Regions from separate parts of the Blautia sp. MSK.20.85 genome, predicted to be linked through region 1. Evidence: riboswitches for the same ligand, from Rfam matches in the RefSeq annotation. Region 1 holds a riboswitch; each other region holds the start of a gene.

Region 1 (5,125 bases):
AATCAGAATTCAGAATCAGATTGCGAGGGTGAACAGTCATGAAGAAAAGAATATTATGTCTGACACTGGCGCTCATCATCAGCGGAGCACAGGTAGTCAGCGTAAGCGCAACAAGAGAAGATGAGGCAGCACTTCAGCAGGAAATGGATGCAACCAATGAACAGCTGAATGCGACTTATTCCAGATTGGATGATCTTTCCGCACAGAAATCACAGATTGAAGGCGAAATTTCCACTCTTGATGCCAATCTTGTAAACGTGATGGTTTCAATCCAGACACTGGAGGGAGACATCTCTAATAAAGAAGCTGATATTGCTTCTACCCAGACGAACCTTGAGAAGGCTAAGAATGCCAAGACCAAGCAGTATGAGGCAATGAAGAAGCGTATTCAGTATCTCTATGAGAAAGGTGGAGATGATGCATGGTTCCAGATGATGCTTAATGCAGAGAACCTGTCAGATCTTCTCACGAAAGCTGAGTACACACAGAAGACATATGAACAGGACAGAAAGAGCCTTGAGAAGTATTCCAATACCATTCAGCAGGTTGCCAACCTGGAAGCTCAGTATACACAGGAGAAGGCAGAACTTGAGGGAATGAAGCAGGAGTACGAGGCTGAGTCACAGAATCTGCAGGTACAGCTGGATGAGAAGCGTGCCACATCTGCGGATTATGACAATGAGATCGCTTATGCACAGCAGCAGGCTACAGACTATGCGAACCTTCTTGCAGAGCAGACAGCAGAGCTTCAGCGTCTGGAGGCAGAGCGTATCGCGGCAGAAGAGGAAGCGAGACGTCAGGCAGAAGCAGAAGCAGCTGCAAGAGCACAGGCAGAGGCAGAAGCACAGGCCCGTGCAGAAGCAGAAGCACAGGCGCAGCAGGATGAAGAAGCTGACAGCGAAGAAGATGTGCAGTATGATGAGAACGGTGATGAGATCGTAAATACAGACGAGGACGCTGCTGAAGATGATACTGAGTATGTGGATGAAGATACAGACACAGCAGATGGAGAGAACGATGATACTCAGTATGATGAAGACGGTAATGCCATAACAGGCGATGAAACAGAAGATACCAACACAGACGATGCAGAAGCCAATACAGACGCGGATTATGATAACAGCGGAGATACTTCCGAAGATACTTCTTCTGACAGTGGAAGCTCTTCTTCCTACAGTGGCTCAGGTTCTTCTGTTGTAGATTATGCGACACAGTTTGTTGGAAATCCATACGTATGGGGCGGAACAAGCCTTACCAATGGTGCAGACTGCTCCGGTTTTGTACAGAGTGTATATGCCAACTTTGGCGTAAGCCTTCCGAGAACTTCCTATGAGCAGCAGAATGCAGGTACTGAGGTATCTTATGCAGATGCCCAGCCAGGAGATCTGATCTGCTATGGTGGACATGTGGCTATTTACATGGGCAATGGACAGATCGTACATGCATCCAATTCTCAGGATGGTATTAAGATCAGTAACGATGCGACATACAGAACGATTGTTTCTGTAAGACGTCTTGTATAATCACGAACCATATAAAATTTATTAAGATGAAGATATTGAACAGCCTGGCGGCATATTCCGCCAGGCTGTTTCTTATAAGGAAACAGTGAATTTATATCAAAAAAATCTGAAACAGTATTGACATATAATTAACAGGGTGTTATTATAATGTCAGTATAATTCCATATTGAACATAGCAAGTGCTGAGGGCATCTGACAGTCATGGATTATCAGAAGCCAGCAGAAAAGGGAATCAGGTGAGAAACCTGAGCGATCCGGTCACTGTAACGGAGGAGCGAATCTCAGAATCCATTGTACCTATGTATGAGAAGGAGAGACGAGCCATGATCCCGGAGCCAGGAAACCTGCTTGTTATGGCGAGGTTAAACTTCCGTGTAAAGTGTAACAACCATTTCAGGGACTCCGCACCCCTGGGACGTTGTCTACTTTTTTACGAGAGTAGGCATTTTTTTATGGAATGCGCCTGTTCATATGAATTATACATGATTAAATGGCAGGCGATACTACTCCGGATACATTCGTTCCCTCCGCGCACTCATGAACGGATTATATTTCTACCCCGGGGTGGGATCGCTACCTCTTTTTTTACGGAAAAATTAAGAGAGTGCATGATCCGGGAGGAGATAAGAACCATGGAGAAACCATATTGGGAGGGAAAAGAATATTCCTATTTCAGCCACAAAAAATGCGAGTATTTTCCATGCCATAAAGGAGCAGATCCGGAAAATTTTAACTGCCTGTTCTGTTATTGTCCGCTGTATGCACTGGGAGATAAATGCGGTGGTAATTTCCATTTTACGGAAAGCGGAATCAAGGACTGCACTGCGTGTAAACTTCCTCACAGAAGAGAGAATTATGGATATATCACAGGAAAATATCAGGAACTTGCGGATATGATAAGAAAGCAGAGAGAGAATTCTCAGGCAGATGAGAAATGATAATAAAGAAAATATAATATAACCCGAAATAATAAGCTAGCTCGGACACATGGTAAAATGTGTCCGAGCTGGCTTTTTTGGTTGTGAGTCAAACATGAATGTGTATTCGGATACATTTTATGTATATTCGATCTTACTGTTTTACCAGATCATCTGGTCTGCAGAAATACCTTCAATCTTGGAAGCTGATTGTTCAGAATCAGCTGTTCCGGGAACATGGCCTGATGAACAAATTCAGCAGCACAGGTAAAATCACCGATGTGTTCCGGACCGTGACTGTCACTGGAGAGCAGCAGCGGCAGATGATATTTGCGGCAGCAGCGGAGAATCTCATAACAGTTTTCTCTGGTATCACCACGGTAGCCATATGGAGCCAGGGAAGCTTCGTTAATTTCAAAGATTGTTCCGGTTTCTCTGGCAGTTCGGGCAAGAACATCATAATTTACCGGATAATGGGTGTTGTCGCTGTGACCGAGGATTTTGACACAGGGATTCTTCATGACATTGACAAAAGCTTCTGTGTTCTCGTCTCTGGTACCGGGACGGTAGTTCCAGGTATGCATGCTTGCAATGGCATAATCAAGTTTGCATAATAATTCCTGATCCAGATCTACAGTTCCCTTCCGGTCCAGAATATTCAGTTCGATTCCGTAGAGCAGATCTACTCCGAAATGTTTTTTCGGAGAATAGGTAAGGCTGCGGAAATAGGAGGAAGTTCCGGCTGCCAGAGTGCCGGGACCGTGATCAGTGATCCCGAGAAGCCGGAGACCTTTCTCGGCAGCTGCGCGTGCCATGTTTGTGATGGTACATTCCGTGCCGTGACCACTGGCGATGGAGTGGGTATGCATATCAGAAAGATACATAAAAATACACCTCTTTTACTGTTTGAGAACATGTGACAGAGCGGAATACGAATGTCCGCTTTGCATAAATTTTTTCTGAAAAACAAAGGAATTCCTATATAAATCTAAGTATGGCAGAGCAGAAAAACAAAGTCAATAGAGAAAAACATAAAAATACAAAAAACAAATAAAATCAACAGGGAACAACCGATAAAAACCACAAAAACAGCTAGAAACACATGTTGGATTTCGTTGACATCGAAGTAGGGGTAAGGTATAATAAAACTACATGAGCACATAGCCGGACAGGAGCGGTTCTGGAAGCGTAGAGGCAGACAGATCACCAGAAACAACCGGTTATGAGAAAGGAGAATCATGGAGAAATTTCATATAGCAGATATCCCGAAAACAGACAGGATCACACATCTTGTGGATAATCTTTATGCCAAGATGCCGGTGATCGAATCTGCCAGAGCGAAACTGGTCACAGAGTCCTACAAGGAAACTGAAGACGAGCCGATCATCACACGCAGAGCGAAGGCTTTTGCCCATATCCTGCATAACATTCCGATCATCATCCGTGATGAGGAACTGATCGTCGGAAGCAGCACCCTGGCACCAAGAGGATGTCAGACATTCCCGGAGTATTCTTTCCAGTGGCTGGAGGATGAACTGGATACGGTGGCTACCAGAACTGCTGATCCATTTTATATTTCGGAGGAGACCAAGGCGGATCTTCGGGAGGTACATAAATACTGGAAGGGTAAGACTACCAGCGAGCTTGCGACTTCCTATATGGCTCCGGAAGCGATCCTTGCCATTGACCACAACATTTTTACACCGGGAAATTATTTCTACAATGGTGTAGGACATGTAACGGTTAAATATGAGGAAGTTCTGGCAATTGGTTATGAGGGTATCATTGCCAAAGCACAGAAAGAACTGGATGAAAGTAATGTGGGAGATGGTGATTATGCGAAGAAGTCACGTTTCCTGGAAGCAGTGATCTTAAGCTGCCAGGCTGTTATTGATTATGCGCATCGTTATGCAGAGCTTGCAGAGCAGATGGCATATCAGTGTCAGGATCCGACCAGAAAACAGGAGCTTCTCCAGATTGCGTCCAACTGTACACGTGTGCCGGAGAAAGGTGCCCGTAATTTCTATGAAGCCTGCCAGTCTTTCTGGTTCGTACAGCAGCTGATCCAGATGGAGAGCAGCGGACATTCCATTTCACCGGGACGTTTTGACCAGTACATGTATCCGTATTACAAGAGTGATATGGAGGCAGGTAATCTTACCAGAGAGTTTGCTCAGGAACTGATGGACTGTATCTGGGTAAAATTAAACGATCTGAACAAATGCCGTGATGCTGCATCAGCAGAAGGTTTTGCAGGCTACAGCCTTTTCCAGAACCTGATCGCAGGCGGCCAGAATAAAGACGGTGAGGATGTGACCAACGATCTTTCCTTTATGTGTATTCAGGCATCCATGCATGTGCATCTTCCGGCACCGTCTCTTTCTGTAAGAGTATGGAACGGATCTCCACATGAATTCCTGATCAAAGCTGCAGAGCTTACAAGAACAGGAATCGGACTTCCGGCTTATTATAATGATGAGGTTATCATTCCGGCGCTGCAGAACAGAGGACTTTCTCTTGCAGATGCCAGGGAATATAACATCATTGGATGCGTAGAACCGCAGAAAGCCGGTAAGACAGACGGCTGGCATGATGCGGCATTCTTCAATATGTGCCGCCCGCTGGAGATGGTTTTCTCCAATGGTATGGATAAAGGAGTCCAGATCGGTGTCAGGACAGGCGATG
Region 2 (5,125 bases), on a different contig from region 1:
CGGTTACATCAAAGGTATTGATAAATACAACATCATCGAGAACAATGAGTATACCTGTAAAGATGTAAAAGGAATCGGAGCGATCGATTTCGTTGATACAAATTATGCAAATCCCACACCTGTGGAAGGCGTAACTTATTACAATTCAGAAAACGGAAGGCCAAGTATTTCCGGTGCAACGAAAGCACAGCATAACCGTACCGATGATCCTCTCGGTGCAGATGCAGATAAGCTTACCAAACTGGTAGTGCCGAAGATCAAAGTTTCCCTTACGATCTTAGGTGACCAGGTTCACGACAGTGATAAAGATCATCAGTATCATACCTACTATGCAGGAAATCTGGAGACCTGGCTGGAGCAGAGTGAGTATACCGTTGTAGAAGGCTCTACGGCAAAAGATGTCATTGACGCAGCATTACTTGCCAACAACATGACATGCGAGAATCCATCCGGAAACTACATTGCGTCCATCACAAAAGGTGATGTTACACTTGGCGAGTTTACAAACGGAAAATACAGCGGATGGATGTATACATTAAACGGCTCTTATCCGGATCTTGGAGTTTCCGAGCAGGAAGTAAAGAACAATGACCAGATCGTTCTTCATTACACAGACTACTATCCGGAAGAAGAGAATCATGTCTGGGAGACAGCATGGACATTTGACAAAAACGCCCACTGGCATGAATGTGCAAATTCCAAAAACGAAAATTCCTGGTGCAACATCTCCAGCAATGAGAGAAAGAACGGATATGCAGCACATACCTATGACAAAGGTAAAGTAACAAAAGCAGCTACCTGTACAACAGCAGGTGTGAAAACATATACCTGTACAGTCTGCGGCGCAACAAAGACAGTAAGTATCCCGAAGACAAGACATACTTACACCTGGAAAACAACAACAAAAGCAACCGTATTCAAACCGGCAGTACAGACAAAAGTCTGCTCCAAATGCGGTTATAAAACAAAGACAACCAGACCTTACGGCAAAAAACTGACTCCAACCCTGAAACTGAACGCAACAAAGATCACTCTGAAAGTAAATCAGTCCACATCCAGAGTGAAAGTAACAGGACTTGCCAACGGTGATGCTGTAAAGGCATGGGGAACTACCAACAAAAAGATCGTAACTGTAAGCAGCAAAGGTGTGATTAAAGCCGGAAAAACAGCTGGTACAGCAAAAGTTTCCGTAACCTTAAAGAGCAAAAAGAAAGCTTATATCACAGTAACTGTTCAGAAATCTACAGTAAAAACAACAAAGATCACAGGTGTAAAATCTGCCCTTACTCTGAAAAAAGGAGCAAAGACAACCCTGAAACCGGTACGTACACCGTTCACATCCGGTGAGAAGATTACTTACACTTCTTCCAATAAGAACGTGGCAACCGTAAGCAGCACAGGTGTGATCACAGCAAAAAAAGCAGGAACAGCAGTGATCACCGTAAAGAGCGGAAGCAAAAAAGTAACATGCAAGGTAACAGTTAAATAAAGCTGTTATCCCCTGAAAAATAAAAGCGGCATTTTTTCACAGAATGAAATGTGAAAAAATGCCGTTTTTGATCATTTGATCATAAATATTCAACTTTAAAATCAAATTCCTTACAATACTCATCTACTTTGGAACCTTTATAACACCGGATGGTACAGGCACGGTTGATGATCCATGGCCCGATAAAATCGGGATCGTGTCGGATCTCCAGATATTTCATACGGTTACATCCGTGGAATACCCATTTGCCGATATAATGGATATTTGTGGGAAGACAGACATAAGTAAGATTCATACACTTAAAAAATGCGCTTTCGTCCAAAAATTCCAGGGACTGGGGAAGATGAAGTTCTTCTATGGCACAAAAATAAAAAGCCTCTTTTCCGATACGTTTCAGACCTTCCGGGAAATCCACGGAACGGAGATTTTTACAGCGGTAAAAAGCACGGTCTTCGATGAGGGTAAGTGCGGAAGACAGCTGAAGGGATTCCAGGGAGGTACACTGTGAAAAAGCTTCGGAGCGGATCCGGGAAATCTGTGAATCATGGGGAAAGATCACACATCCAAGCTTTCGGTTCTCCTGAAAGGCGGCTCTCGGGATAGAAGAAAGTGCCTGAGGAAGAATGACTTTTTTCAGGGAATTACATTGAGAAAATACGTTGGATCCCATATTTTCCACCTGGGTGGGAAGCAATACTTCTTTCAGAAGAGTGCAGCCCTGAAAGGTTCTGGCGCCGATATTTTTAAGCGTGTCCGGAAAACAGACAGAGGAGATCTTGGTCTTTTTCTGAAAAGCTTCCGACGCGATATATTCAATTGGCGCAGGGATCTTTACATTTGAGGAAAGATAGTTTCTTGCGTTGTTTTTGGAAATGACACGACTGGATCTGTAATAAGTACCTGACATAAAAAAGTCTCCTTCAACATAAAAAAAGACACCGCATCACAGGCAGATACGATGTCAAAAAAGAATTCTCCATTTATCATACGTGTAATAGCCGGCAGTATTTCCAAGCAGATCTCCTGACTTATGCAGTCACGTTTATCCCCTTCTTATACGATAAATTACAATGGTTCACGGATAAACTAAGCAAATACAGTAGCACGTCTGTTGAGGATTCTCACCTTATTCCCTTTTAATCCGGTTTTCTGCAGGAAAAAACCGGAACTTGAAAACGTCTATATTTAATATTTTTGGGTGTCTGATTATTATATCACAGAAAAAGGACAGATACAATTGTTTTCCGGGTTTTCGTTTGACAGACAAGAGGAAATAAACTATAATTTCAGTATAAAATTTCATAGAAAAGAAAGACGTGCAAACAGGTGTGATTCCTGTACATGTAAGTGCGATGCCGTACAGTCGGCGGGCGGTTTTTCTTTCATGTAAGGTAGCATTGGTTTGCGCATAGGAACATCTATCAGGTAACGGAATCCCCTTGGAAAAGAGGGATTATTTTCCGTTACCTTTTTTGTTGCTTTTTTTGTGCAGAGAAAAGGAGGAAGAATGGAAAGTAAGAGGAAAAAGACGCTGTTTAATGTGATCATGGTAGTACTGATCCTGGTCATTGCCGGATGCGGAGTGATGGCAGTGGGAAATCTGAAAGGATGGTTTGATAAAGGATCGGACAGCGTTCTTATGACAAAGAACGTAAAAGGTGTGGCCAATATTCAGAGAAACGGTGTGGGCTACGGCCTGGAAAAAAATGTGGCATTGAGAGCCGGAGATATTCTTGAGACGAAGAACGGAACCACAGCGGAGCTTTCAGCCGGAGAAAACAATACACTTTCACTTAACGCAAATACGAAACTTACTGCGGAATCCGTAGAAAAAAACAATTTGAAACTTACTGCGGATCAGGGAGAGGTTTTTGCGGATCTTACGGATTCTGTGGGAAAAGCAGAGATCGCTCTTGATGAAAATACGCTTACCTTTGAGACAGGAGTCTTTTCCGTAAGCGCACAGTCCGGAAGCGGCGCTGTGTATGTATTTAAGGATGAAGTGGAACTGGCCGGAGCGGACGGAAAAACCACAACCGTAACAGCCGGCGAAAGTGCTCAGATGACAAAAAGTGAGGACGGAAGCTGGAAAGTAGAAACAAGTAAGATCTCAGCAGGAGCATTAAATGAATATATGATCCAGCAGCTGCTGGGATGCGCAGATAAAGACAGTTTATGTTTTACACCGGAGGAACTTCAGAAAGTTCTGGATGACAGAGCCGCAGAGAAGAAAGCAGCTCTTGAGAAGAGTTTAAATTCTACAAACAAGATTCCGAAGACTTCAGAAAAATCGGATGATAAAAAGTCTGCAGATGGATCTGCGAAACAGAATTCCGATACAACAGACGGAAATACCGCAGACACTGCAGGCAGCGGAGAGAACACAACACAGGAATACACACCGGATGCTTCTCAGGATGAGACGGATTCTTCCGGAGAAGACACCGCAGGCAGTGATGGAGATGTATCCGATGACGGCAGTTCTGATGATGGTTCCGGTGACGGGGATTCTCAGGATACCAAGCAGTGTACCATCACGATCCTCTGCGATACCATCCTTAATAATATGGACAATCTGACAGCCGGAAAAGAAGCTTATGTGCCGGCAAACGGAGTGATCCTGGATACCAGTACCGTAGAGTTTACAGAGGGAGAAACCGTTTTTGAAGTACTTCAGAGAGTTTGTGAGTACGCCGGAATCCAGCTGGAATATTCCTGGACGCCTATGTATGACAGTTACTATATTCAGGGAATCAACAACCTGTATGAATTTGACTGTGGAGCACAGTCCGGATGGATGTATAAAGTAAACGGATGGTTCCCGAATTACGGATGTTCCAAGTACACACTGGAGGACGGAGACGACATTGTGTGGTGCTTTACCTGCAATGGTCTTGGCGCGGATGTCGGTGCGGAATATAACGGTGAGTGACAGCAAAGGGAGTAAAAGATATGCAGAGAAAAAAATTTCTGGCACTGATGCTGACGGCTGCTCTTGTGGGGCAGCCGGGAGCTCCTGTTTCAATTATGGCGGCAGAAACAGACGAAAGTTCCGATTTCGGATCGTTTGGATCAGAAGCTTCTGACACAGCAGAAAAAAAATTGCCGGTGATCACGGAGGACCTGTCGGAGGAGACCATTACATATGATCTCAATGAAAAGGCAGAGCCTTTAAAGGTTCAGACGGAAGAATCCGGCAAGCTGAAATATCTGTGGCTGAAAAGTGATGACAACGAGAATTTTTACAAAATAGGAAAGTCCGACAGCCAGGAAAAGACAAAAGAAGAACAGACCGGGGAACAGCAGGGGGAAAACAGCCAGCCGGAGTATGAAGATACACAGGAGTATACACCGGTTACAGATACAGCCGGAACCTTCTACTACAAAGTCCGGATCTGGAATTCAGAAGAAACAGACGAAAACGCTTACGTAGAAAGTAAGACTGTCTGTCTTCAGGTGTTGGATCCGTCCGCTGAAGACCATAGTGGATTGGATGCTACAGATGGGAAAAAGGACGGAGAGCAGAAGGATCCGGCAGCATTGGATAAAGAAGATCCGGCTGCAGATCATACATCAGGTGATACCGCAGAAAATTCGGGGAACGAAAAAGATGCGGATCCGGACGGCGAAAATTCC
Region 3 (5,125 bases), on a different contig from region 1:
CAAGGCACAGCCGGATATCTCTGCAAAAGTAGATCTGACATCTACATATGTGCCGATCGAATCCATTGTACCGGGAATGTCCGGACAGCAGGTGATCCATGGAAGAAATGCAAACAGTGACGGTCAGGAAGAGGACGGCAGAGTTGCATTTAACCCGATTCCGGGAAGTGCCGTAGTAACTCCGACCAATGCAAGTTATGCATCTGACTGGACCATTACAAGCAGTGATGATACGATCGGATATTACAGCAACGGTTCCAAAGTATTTGTTCCGAAACAGTCCGGAAAAGTAACTTACACAGCAGAAATTAAAGATACAGATCCGGAAACAGGAAAGACACGTACCATTACCGGAACTTCTGAGGTTGAGTTTGTATATAAGAATCCACTGACTTCAGTCACTTCTCCTGTAACAGAGGTAACCGTAAGATCAGGAGAAAGTCAGGATATCGATCTGAGCTTTACCGGAGAGATTTCTGACCAGGGATACAACGTGACAGATCCATCCATGAAATGGACTTTTGACAAAAAAGGTGTTGTAGTCATTACAAAGAAAACAAGTGGCTACTGGAAACGTCAGGATGGAGCACCAGATACAAACAACTACTTTATCGGAACCGATTACAGGATCACGGGAATCGGCGAGGGAACGGTGATCGCTACCGGTACACCGGTTGACCAGACCAATTCTCCGGAACCTGTAAAGATCAGGCTCACAGTAACAAAAGGTGACGGACAGGATACAGACAACAAAAAACTTGCGTCTGAAGACGTTGAGAAAGCAGTTTCTTATCTTACAGACCTTCATCAGGAAAAAGGATATCAGTATGGAGATGAGTGGGTGGTATATGCTCTTCTCCGCAGCGGACAGACCATTGACCAGGATAAACTGGACGCATATTACGAGTCTGTATGTGCGACTGTAAAAGGCTGGAGTGCAGACCAGAAACCTACAGATATTGAGCGAGTGTCTCTTGCATTAACAGCTATGGGAAAAGACATCACAAATGTTGACGGTGTAAACCTTGCAGCGATGATCTACAATTCTGAAAAACTGAAAAATGGTTCCAATGAACTGATCTATGCATTGATCGCTCTGGATGCCGCAGATATCCAGATCCCGGGAAATGCGAAATGGAACCGTGCTTCCATCATCAGGGCACTTGGAGAATTCCAGAATCCGACAACCGGTGGAATCGGACTTACCGATGCAAAAGGAGGAAGCTCTGATATTACAGCCATGGCGCTGCAGGCCCTTGCTGTCTACAGAAACCATAATACAGCCGCAAAAAATATTTCAGACAAAGCACTCACTTACCTGGCAAATGCCATGGGAGATGATTTCGGATATGGTACCTGTGAAAGTACAGCCCAGGTTCTTCTGGCACTGACTTCTATGGGAATTGATCCGTTAAGCGATGATTTTGGTACTGTAAATATGAATATGATCACAAATCTGACTGGTTATATTCAGAGCGACAATGGTTTTTCACATTCCATGTCAATTTCAAAATCCAGCGAAATGTCTACAGTACAGGCACTTCAGGCACTGGATTCTTACAGACGTTTTGTAAATAAGGAGACAACATACTGGGATCTGAAAAACAAAGGAGAACATGCAAAACACAGCTGGGATGCAGGAACAGTAACAAAGAAATCCACCTGTAAGACAAAAGGAACAAAATCTTATACCTGTACCTGGTGCGGAGAGAAAAAGACCGAATCAACAGCTCTTGCAGCACATAAGTGGAGTTCCTGGAAGACAACGAAATCTGCAACTGTTTTTGCACCGAAACAGATCACAAGAACCTGTTCTGTATGTGCCAAAAAAGAAACAAAGAATTCAGGAAGCAAACTGAAACCAACGATCAAACTGAACGCATATGGAATTCGTCTGAATCCGGGAAAATCTACTAGCAAAGTGAAAGTCAGTGGTCTTGCAAAAGGAGATTCCGTGAAGTCCTGGAAATCCAGCAATACTGCAATTGTAAAAGTAGATAAAAAAGGTGTGATCACCGCACAGAAAAAGACAGGTACTGCTTATATCACAGTAACTCTGGCAAGCAAAAAAACGGCGAAACTGAAAGTCGTTGTACAGAAAGGAACAGTAAGAACTGCGGCCATAACCGGACTGCAGTCCAGAATAACCATCAGTAAAGGAAAGACAACGACCTTAAAGCCGATACGCAGACCAATAACATCTGCTGAAAAACTTACATACAGTTCCTCCAATAAGGCTGTTGTCACAGTAAGTTCCAAAGGTGTGGTCAGAGGTGTGAAAAAAGGAACTGCGGTAATTACAGTAAGATCCGGAAAAGTTTCTTACAAATGCCGTGTAACTGTAAAATAAATACTGATCATTATGAAATAACCCCGCCTATAACTCTGATTCACGGGATTGTCACAGAAAAAGAAGTGTGTTATAATTTCTGAACAGTTAAATATGGAGAAAAAACAATTACCGGTTTTAAGTTCTCTGCCACATCGGCAGGGCCAAGAGGGAACAGGGTGAGAATCCCAGGCAGTCGTGCTACTGTATTTGTTTAGATCTTTCTGTAACCATTGTACGGATCTGTATGAGAAGGGGAGGGATCGTGATTACATAAGCCAGGATACCTGCTTAAAGCTGCTACCAGTTATTACACGCAATGATAAATGGAGGGGGAGATTGTTTGGTTTTGTGTACCTATTTTTCGGGACACAGAAAGAAACATTTCCTGAATTCAGAGATATTGCGGTAGCAGATGGTATTGTTGAAAACATGATCATTATATACGGATGCGATATCTTTCAGGGTATTGCATCCGTTTTTTTGTTGAGAGGTTAAAAAATGCAGAAAACACTGGTGTGGCGTTCGCAGAAAGAAAGAGAAAAAACATTTGTAAGAGGATGTGCAGAGAAACACGGAGAGAGAATTCTTGTTATCGGACAGCCTTATAGCCGAATCGGGGACGAGGCACTGAAGAATAATATCCGGATCAGAGAAGTGAGCCTGGAAAACTGCGTCAGAGAGATTGGCAGAGAAAGTTTCGCCGGATGTACAAGGCTTCGAACAGTAAGATCAGAGAAAATAAAAGTTATAAAAAACAGAGCTTTTTCCGGTTGTGTAAACCTGAGAAGTTTTGAAATCCCGGCTACAACAGAATATATTGGAAAAGGGGTTTTGTACGGGTGTAAAAGACTGCAGAAGACAGTTTTTGAAGAGAATAAGAAAATCATCCGAATTCCGGCAGAAGCTTTTATGGAGTGCCAGGAACTTTCCGGAGTAGTGCTTCCGGAAATGATCACTGAGATTGGGCGAAGGGCATTTTATAAATGTGGGAATCTGACAGAGATAAAAATTCCTCAGTCTGTGGAGCGGATTGAAAGAGAGGCGTTTTATCAGACCGGACTGCAGAAGCTGGAACTTCCTCAAAAGCTGAAATTTATTGGAGAGAGCGCTTTTCTGAAGTGCAGAAATCTGGAATATGTCCGGGTTCCGGAATATGTGGAAACTGTGGAAAAATGGGCGTTTCACGGGTGCAGTATGTTGAAAACAGTGGAATTTTCCGGGGATCCAGAAGTGCTGGGAGAATGGATCATAAATAAAGGGACAAAGATCCTGTGCAGAAAAAATACCAGAGTCGATGACTATTGTAGGAAGTATGGATTTGCGGTAGAATATCTGTAAAAGCGACCATTTTTTGGTGGAAAGAGGAGAAGGATGAGGGAAAGAAAACCTGTGATCGGCGTTACCTGTAATTTTGACTACAGGGATGCTGTTGGAATGGTTTCGGGCATGGGGATCACCGGGCAGGACTGGGACTTTGTCAGCGGTGATTATGTGTATATCCTGGAGAAAGCCGGTGCGATTCCTGTGCTGATCCCGCAGTATGGAGATCTGGAGGCGGCGAAACCGTTCCTGGAACAGCTGGACGGAGTGCTGATCTCCGGCGGACATGATGTAGGGCCGGAGCGGTACGGGGCGTTTCCAAAAGGGTACTGCGGAACGATCATGCCCATGCGGGATGAGCAGGATATTGCGATTTCCAGATATTTTATGATGGAAAAGAAAAAGCCGATCCTCGGGATCTGCCGTGGCATTCAGATCATGAATGTGGCCTGCGGCGGAACCCTGTATCAGGATCTGGAAAAAGAAGGGGGGTTTGAACATCATTTCGGGGATAAGTACCCGAGAAATGTGGCGTGGCATAAAGTGAGCATTGCCAAAGACAGTATATTGGAAAAGACTTATGGGAACCGGGAGATCCGGGTGAATTCTTTTCATCATCAGGCGATAAAAGATGCCGGGGAGAATGTGAGGATCACAGCCTGGTCCGAGGACCGGGTGCCGGAAGCTATGGAACTTGAGGATCATCCATTTGCGGTGGCTGTGCAGTGGCATCCGGAGATGATGTATGATTCTTCGGAGCAGATGAAACTTTTACAGGCATTTGTGAAGGCAGCAGAGAAGGGGACAGAAGCATGAATATTTGTATATATGGAGCATCCAGCGCAGAACTGAAAAAGATTTATTATGAGAAAACAGAGGAATTGGGACGGCTGATAGGAAAACGTGGCCATGGCCTTGTTTTTGGCGGTGGAAAAGAAGGACTGATGGGTGCGGCGGCCCGTGGCGTTGACAGAGAGAAAGGTTATATCCTGGGGATCGCACCGCGATTTTTTGACAAGCCGGGAGTCCTGTATGAGCATTGTACAGAGTTTATTTTTACGGAAAATATGCGTGAGAGGAAGCACCTTTTGGAAAGCCGTTCCGATGCGACCATCGTGGTACCTGGTGGAATTGGTACGTATGAGGAGTTTTTTGAGATCCTGACACTGAAAAGTCTGGGACGGATCGACAGGCCGATCGTTCTTTATAATATCAACGGATATTATGACAGCATGAGGGCCCTTCTGGAGTATACGGCAGGGGAGAAATTCATGGCAAGAGATGTTGTGGATATGTGCCGGTTCATGAAAGATCCGGAGGAGATCCTGGATTATATTGAGAATTACCGGAATTATGGGGGAAAGTTATAAAAAGGGTTGTAAGGATAATAAAAATAAAGTCCGGATTATAGGACAGATTGCAAAAATACAACAGTCCCAAATATAGGACTGTAAAAACGAATGTGTTACAGAA

What was found. Region 1 has a riboswitch for cobalamin ahead of G5B12_RS09750 (cysteine-rich small domain-containing protein). Riboswitches for the same ligand answer to the same signal wherever they lie in the genome.
Region 2: another riboswitch for cobalamin. It lies ahead of G5B12_RS13650 (leucine-rich repeat domain-containing protein); the one in region 1 lies ahead of G5B12_RS09750 (cysteine-rich small domain-containing protein).
Region 3: another riboswitch for cobalamin. It lies ahead of G5B12_RS09485 (leucine-rich repeat domain-containing protein); the one in region 1 lies ahead of G5B12_RS09750 (cysteine-rich small domain-containing protein).

The regions. Positions count from the first base shown of each region.
Region 1 is NZ_JAAIUN010000015.1:6,964-12,088, reverse strand. It holds gene G5B12_RS09755 (C40 family peptidase) at 39-1,523, shown strand; cobalamin riboswitch at 1,687-1,889, shown strand; gene G5B12_RS09750 (cysteine-rich small domain-containing protein) at 2,156-2,461, shown strand; gene G5B12_RS09745 (phosphatase) at 2,611-3,324, opposite strand; gene G5B12_RS09740 (glycyl radical protein) at 3,679-5,125, shown strand, end outside.
Region 2 is NZ_JAAIUN010000030.1:12,779-17,903, forward strand. It holds gene G5B12_RS13645 (DUF4430 domain-containing protein) at 1-1,489, shown strand, start outside; gene G5B12_RS13650 (leucine-rich repeat domain-containing protein) at 1,569-2,396, opposite strand; cobalamin riboswitch at 2,486-2,677, opposite strand; gene G5B12_RS17590 (DUF4430 domain-containing protein) at 2,997-4,421, shown strand; gene G5B12_RS13660 (prenyltransferase/squalene oxidase repeat-containing protein) at 4,442-5,125, shown strand, end outside.
Region 3 is NZ_JAAIUN010000014.1:21,392-26,516, reverse strand. It holds gene G5B12_RS09490 (Ig-like domain-containing protein) at 1-2,350, shown strand, start outside; cobalamin riboswitch at 2,453-2,638, shown strand; gene G5B12_RS09485 (leucine-rich repeat domain-containing protein) at 2,831-3,670, shown strand; gene G5B12_RS09480 (gamma-glutamyl-gamma-aminobutyrate hydrolase family protein) at 3,704-4,468, shown strand; gene G5B12_RS09475 (TIGR00730 family Rossman fold protein) at 4,465-5,022, shown strand.